Regions from separate parts of the Pseudoalteromonas sp. Scap06 genome, predicted to be linked through region 2. Evidence: predicted binding sites of a transcription regulator. Region 2 holds the regulator's gene; the other holds the start of a gene.

Region 1 (3,423 bases), 620 kb from region 2:
GTACCGCACTTAATGCAGATGTTGAGGCGGTATTGCAGGCTATAACAATTAAGTCGACATTGAGCGACTCATTTTTGATAAATTGGATTAGTCCACATAAGCGACTAATTATAGTCTGCTGCGACTGTGCACCATAAGGCAATAATGCATTATCCATGAAGTAACTATATTGAGCGTGAGGAATGCTTTGCTGAATATGCTCAAGTACTGTGGTTCCACCTATACCTGAATCAAATACCATGATGTGCGCTGACAAACTACCATTCCTACTCTTTACTTAGAACGGCAGTTTGCCATGAGGCTTTTATAAAAGAAAGTAGTTTTACTCAGCGTTTAGTTTTGCAGTAGCTGTGTTTAATTTATCTAAGTTTTCAAACATGGTGTTAGTGTAATCAACCAGTTTATCTATTTCTTGTTGATCTTGATTTAGCCATTGAATGATACCTGATAGCTGGCTTTCTAATCCTAGTGTTTGCGCTTTAGAGTAAGCCGATTTTAGATCATCATTAAAAGGTGCGACGGTTTCGGCAATGGCCTTTTCTGATGTTGGCTTAATTTGTTCATACTCTTTAATAGCTGCCACAGTTTTGCTTTGACGTAAGTCCATTGAAAATGCCACCAGCTGTTCATTTCCTAAGCTGAGTTCTTGGGCTTGTTCAAATGCTTTATCTAAGTCGCCACTGAAAAAGGTTTTACTTACATCTTGTAACTCTGCCATTAAATCATTTATAGCTTGCTGTTCGTCTTCATTAAGCTCTCCATTTACTGACATAGAAAATGACAACTCACGAGACTCAGAAAATTGCGTACTAAATGCTTGTGAGCTTTCAGTTTGCTGATAGCGACTAGATGACTGGGATTGGTAAGCGTCTGCAAAACTAATACTCACCTCATCACCTTCTGCGGTGGTAAAAGTATAATCAGCGCTGTTACTAAGGTTCACATATTGCGATTGACTAACCGTTACACTTGCTGGCTGAGGATTAAATAAGTTCTGCTCAAATTTATCAAGGCCATTAAAGATGCCCTCTTTTGATTTATCAATACCCTCTTCAAGCTCTTGATTAAATACGCCCATGCCTTTTAATTCATCGACAGCTTCATCAACACCTGTTTGCACGCCTTTACGTGCCTGGTTGAGTATATCTTGTAGCTTGTCATCATCGGCACCATTGGCTTTGGCTTTTTTTACTGAGCTGGTCACAAAGTCTAAAACATTTTTGACTACTTCATTAAAATCAAACAATGGTTTGTCTTTTTTCGCTTCAGCAACCGGCAAGCCTAATTCTTTTGCCATTTTGTCACCCAATACGGCAGCAGCCAATTCTTTTCCGCGTTGCTGATAGCTAGTTGGTGGGGAGTCTATTTTAGGCTGTGGCATTGCTTGCTTAGTATTGTATTTATTGGCATTGCTGTTTGGAACAAAACTAAAGTTACCTATTTTCATGAGAAGACTCCTATTTAGACATACTCTTATATCGGCCAAGTAAGCCTATACTGTAGTAAAATGCTTAAAAAAAGCTCACTATATTTGATCAAAACTAGACAAATACGCTTCGCTCCCTACAATAGCGCCGATAAACAGATCTCAACGATAAGGTTATACCGTTAATGGCAGTTATAAATATAGATACCACGCAGTACGATGCACAATTAAATGAAAAAGAGCAGCGTATTACAGAGCAGTTTCAACGTTTCGGTGTAAAACAGTTAGAAGTATTTAGCTCTGAGCCTATTAACTACCGTCAACGTGCAGAATTTAGAGTATGGCACGATGGTGACGATCTGTTTCACATTATGTTTGATCAACAAACGAAAGATAAAATACGTGTTGATACCTTTGACCCTGCAGCTCCTTTAGTAGGTGAAGTTATGCAGGTAATGATTGATAACTTAAAAGGCTGCGAAGTACTGCGTCGTAAATTATTCCAAATAGATTATTTATCGACCCTCAGCGGTGAAATTTTAGTAAGCTTGCTTTATCACAAGCCACTTGATGAAAACTGGTTAACTGAGATTAATGCCTTAAAGGAAAAGCTAAGTAGCCAGTACAAAATTGACTTTATTGGCCGTGCACGTAAGCAAAAAGAAAAATTAGGCGATGACTTTGTTACTGAGCGTTTAATGGTAAATGGCCAAGAGCTAATCTATCAACAGGTAGAAAATAGCTTTACTCAGCCTAATGCGAAGGTGAATATTAAAATGTTAGAGTGGGCACAAGAGCTATGTAAACCACTAAACAATGATTTACTAGAGCTGTATTGTGGTAACGGAAACTTTTCAATTGCACTTGCGGGCTCATTTAATAAAGTGCTGGCAACAGAAATATCAAAATCGTCTGTGCATTCAGCGCAATATAATATTGCTCAAAACAAAGTAACTAACTTAGATATTATTCGCATGTCGAGCGAAGAGTTTACTCAGGCAATGAAAGGCGAGCGTACTTTCTCTCGCTTAGATGGTATTGACCTTAGTAGTTACAACTGCCAAACCATTCTAGTCGACCCACCTCGTGCTGGCATGGATACCCTAACGTGTGATTTAGTGGCTAACTATGAGAATATTATTTATATATCATGTAACCCAGATACGTTAGAGCGTGATCTTGATCACTTATGCCAAACCCATGAGGTTAAGCGCTTTGCAATATTTGATCAGTTCCCTTACACACACCATATTGAATCTGGTGTATTTTTACAGAAAAAATAAAATCCAATACTATAATGCCAGCGCCTTGATAAGTGCTGGTATTTGCTCTTCACTAAATACTTTAACTTGATGCTTTACCAATAACTTAGCGGTCAGCCCCATGCCTTTTACTTTCACCCCACTATGGCTTCCATCATAAATTGTATTACGGCCACACGAAGGACTAGACTCTTTTAGTAAAGCAAAGCGAATATTATGCTTATTACAAAGGGCTAATGCTTTATTAGCGCCAGCTTCAAATGCACTTGTTACATCCTCGGCAGTATTTGTAATAACTCGATTTTGCTTTATCTCAGCGGGCGCTCTAGGCACGAGTAAGCCACCAGCAATCTCAGGACAAAATACGATTAATCTATTTTGCTTTTGCCACAAATTAAGTTGAGGGTGCAATATTGTTTGGCCTTTACCATCATAACGAACTGGCAAACCTAACAAACAACTTGAGATTAAAATTTTTTCCATAATGAATTTTCTTCTCCAAATAAAAAAGCTCCTTTCGGAGCTTTTTTATTTCACTAAACTAATTATTTATTTGCTAAGTAGTTAATAAGTGCGCTTACATCTTCTGGCGATGAAATACCTGACTCGCCACCTAAGTTAAGCTTATATTTACCATTAACAATAAATGTTGGAACGCCACGCAGTGCCCCTTTTCCTTTAAAGTAATCTTGGTCGCGCTTCATTTTAGAGCTCAGTGTACGTACCGAGAAGCTT
Region 2 (3,423 bases):
CACTTTAAAAAAGTACAGCTTAGTGGGTGTATTTTTACTAAGTTAGATGAGTCATTGAGTTTAGGTGAGATTATTAGTATTGCGATTCAAAATCGTCTCCCAATAGGGTATCTTACTAATGGTCAGCGAGTACCAGAAGATATCAGAGTGGCAAATGCTGAAAAACTAGTAAAAAAAGCTGAGCAATTGTATTTAAAAAGAATAAAAGCACAACAATCAAGACACCAATCAGTGGCGTCGAACACAGTAGAGATGTATGATTAACACAGTTTTAGATCAAGCAAGCGGCCTTCGCAAAATGAGCAACAATAATAATAACGGCGTAAAAGTTATCGCTGTCACCGGCGGCAAAGGTGGAGTGGGTAAAACAAACGTATCCCTTAACACGGCAATCGCGTTAGGCCAACAAGGCAAGCGTGTGCTGGTATTAGATGCTGATTTAGGGTTAGCTAATTGTGATGTTATGCTTGGACTGCGTGTAGAGCGCAATTTGTCTCATGTTTTATCAGGTGAATGTGAACTCGAAGATATTTTAGTTGAAGGCCCCGCAGGCATAAAAATAGTACCTGCAACATCGGGATCGCAAAGCATGGTTGAGCTATCTCCTTCAGAGCACGCCGGACTTATCCGTGCATTTAGCGAGCTTAACACCGATTTTGATATTTTAATTGTGGATACCGCAGCGGGTATTTCTGACATGGTATTGAGCTTTTCTCGCGCCGCACAAGATGTGGTTGTGGTGGTATGTGATGAGCCAACCTCAATTACTGATGCTTATGCACTAATTAAAGTACTGAGCCGTGAACACGGCGTAATCAAATTTAAAATTGTTGCCAACATGGTGCGTAGCTTACGTGAAGGGCAGGAATTATTTGCTAAACTATCAAAAGTAACCGACCGATTTTTAGATATAACCATGGAGTTGGTTGCAACAGTTCCTTATGATGAGAATATGCGCAAATCAACGCGTCGCCAAAAAGTGATAGTTGAAGTTTTTCCAGGGTCTCCTGCTGCGATTGCTTTTAAAACACTGGCGACAAAAATTACTAAGTGGCAAACACCTAGTCAAGCCTCGGGTCATTTAGAGTTTTTTATTGAGAAGCTAGTTAGTAACTAACGATGACAATACCGGTGAATAGAGCTATGGGATATCAGTCAGCACAGAATTTAAATATGATTGTTGAAAAGCATGCCTCATTAGTCAAAAAAGTGGCATGCCATTTAATTGCTCGTTTACCGGCCAGTGTGCAACTAGATGATTTAATTCAATCAGGTATGATTGGCTTAATAGAGGCTTCAAAAAACTTCGATGCCAGTAAAGGCGCGAGTTTTGAAACCTTTGCGGGTATTCGTATTCGTGGTGCAATGATAGATGAAATGCGACGAGGTGATTGGGTTCCACGTTCAGTTCACAGAAAAAGTAGACTAGTAGCAGAGACGATAGTCGCGCTTGAAAACAGTTTAAATCGTGAACCTAAAGATAGTGAAGTGGCTGAAAAACTTGAAATTTCGTTAAATGAGTACCATCATATTTTAAATGATGTCAATGTAAGCAAAGTTTTGGGCATTGAGGACCTTGGTATTGACGATGATGTGATTACACCTCATGGCCAAGATTTAGCACTAGACAAACCTTTCAATAATGTTAAAAATGAACGGTTTAATGAGTCTTTACTCAATGCGATAAAGTCGTTACCGGAAAAAGATGCAATGGTGCTTTCTTTGTACTATAACGATGAAATGAATTTAAAAGAAATTGGGCATATACTCGATGTTAGTGAGTCGCGTGTAAGTCAGATACATGGTCAGGCGATGATTAAGCTTAAAGCAAAAATCAATGACTGGATAAACTAGAAGTAAGTAAATAAAGGTTCAGGCCTCACTGGAGGATGTTTTGGATAAAAACATTAAAATTCTTGTTGTTGATGATTTTTCAACAATGAGACGTATTATTAAAAACCTGTTGCGCGATTTAGGTTTTACCAATGTTCAAGAAGCGGATGATGGGTCAACTGCTTTACCTATGTTGCAAAATCAAGTATTTGATTTTGTTGTAACAGATTGGAATATGCCAGGCATGCAAGGTATTGATCTTTTGAGGGCAATTCGAGCTGATGACAAATTAAAGCATATTCCTGTTTTAATGGTTACAGCAGAAGCTAAAAAAGAACAAATAGTAGCTGCGGCCCAAGCAGGTGTTAATGGTTATATTGTTAAACCATTTACTGCAGGTACATTGAAGACTAAATTAGAAAAAGTGTTCGAACGCTTAGGTTAATGAGAGGGAGAGGCTTATGTCAGCACCTGCTGCGCCTCAGATTACTTTAGAACAAGCTCGCCAGTTGGTTGTTTTTTTAGAAAATGGTGAGCAAGATAAAGCGAATCAGTTAATTTTAGAAACAGCTTCACAAGAGCAATCACAGTTATTTGCTGAGGTAGGTAAGTTAACGCGTCAATTACATGAAGCTTTAAAGAGTTTCGAGTTAGATACGCGCTTAACAGACATTACCACTGATGCCATCCCTGATGCTAAGAAACGCCTCAACTATGTCATGGAAATGACTGAGAATGCAGCCAATAAAACAATGGATGCAGTTGAAGCTAGCTTACCTTTAGCGCAAGAAATTGCTGACGAAATTTCTGATATCAAGCCAACGTGGGATCGGTTAATGAACCGGGAAATTGAGCTTGGTGAGTTTAAGTCACTTTGTCATAGTATTGATAAGTTTATGAACAGCTCTCATCATAAAACTGATGAGTTGCAGATGTTGATGACCAATGTATTGATGGCTCAAGACTATCAAGATTTAACTGGTCAGGTTATTCGTCGTGTTATTGAACTTGTGCGTGAAGTTGAAGAAAGCTTGATCCACTTGTTAACTGCATTTGCAGCACAAGGTGAGGTTGAGCCAACACAACAGACCGAACAACCAGAAGAAACAGAAGATTCCATTGTTGCACAAACACTAGCAGGCCCTGAAGGGCCTATTATTGATAAAGAATCGCGTAATGATGTTGTATCTGATCAAGATGAAGTTGATGATCTATTATCAAGTTTGGGCTTCTAATAGGAGAGTACTGCATGAGCTTTGAAGTCGATGAAGATATTTTACAAGACTTTTTAGTAGAGGCCGGAGAAATCCTTGAGCTTTTATCTGAACAGTTAGTAGAACTGGAAAACAACCCAGATGATACTGAACTACTAAACGCAATATTTCGTGGTTTCCACACTGTAAAAGGTGGCGCCGGCTTTTTGGCAATGACAGAGCTTGTTGATGCATGTCATGGTGCTGAAAACGTGTTTGATTTATTGCGCCAAGGTGTAAGAACAGTTAACTCTGAATTAATGGATGTAATTTTACAAGCGCTCGACACCATTAATGAAATGTTTGCCACAATTAAAAATCGTGACCAGCCAGAACC

Evidence for each region. The regulator FliA, encoded in region 2, starts transcription of late flagellar genes. The targets are predictions, from matches to a motif close to CTAAAGNTNNNNNNNNNNNNGCCGATA.
Region 1: FLM47_RS14065 (DUF5610 domain-containing protein) is a predicted target of FliA. The motif match lies at 1,477-1,503, and genes of this name have one in related genera.

Annotation. Positions count from the first base shown of each region.
Region 1 is NZ_CP041330.1:3,042,823-3,046,245, forward strand. Features, by position in the region: gene murI (glutamate racemase) at 1-256, opposite strand, end outside; gene FLM47_RS14065 (DUF5610 domain-containing protein) at 323-1,447, opposite strand; gene trmA (tRNA (uridine(54)-C5)-methyltransferase TrmA) at 1,612-2,709, shown strand; gene FLM47_RS14075 (DUF523 domain-containing protein) at 2,719-3,171, opposite strand; gene FLM47_RS14080 (thiol:disulfide interchange protein DsbA/DsbL) at 3,234-3,423, opposite strand, start outside.
Region 2 is NZ_CP041330.1:2,422,845-2,426,267, reverse strand. Features, by position in the region: gene flhF (flagellar biosynthesis protein FlhF) at 1-264, shown strand, start outside; gene FLM47_RS11265 (MinD/ParA family protein) at 257-1,117, shown strand; gene FLM47_RS11260 (RNA polymerase sigma factor FliA) at 1,144-1,854, shown strand; gene cheY (chemotaxis response regulator CheY) at 1,895-2,278, shown strand; gene FLM47_RS11250 (protein phosphatase CheZ) at 2,295-3,068, shown strand; gene FLM47_RS11245 (chemotaxis protein CheA) at 3,083-3,423, shown strand, end outside.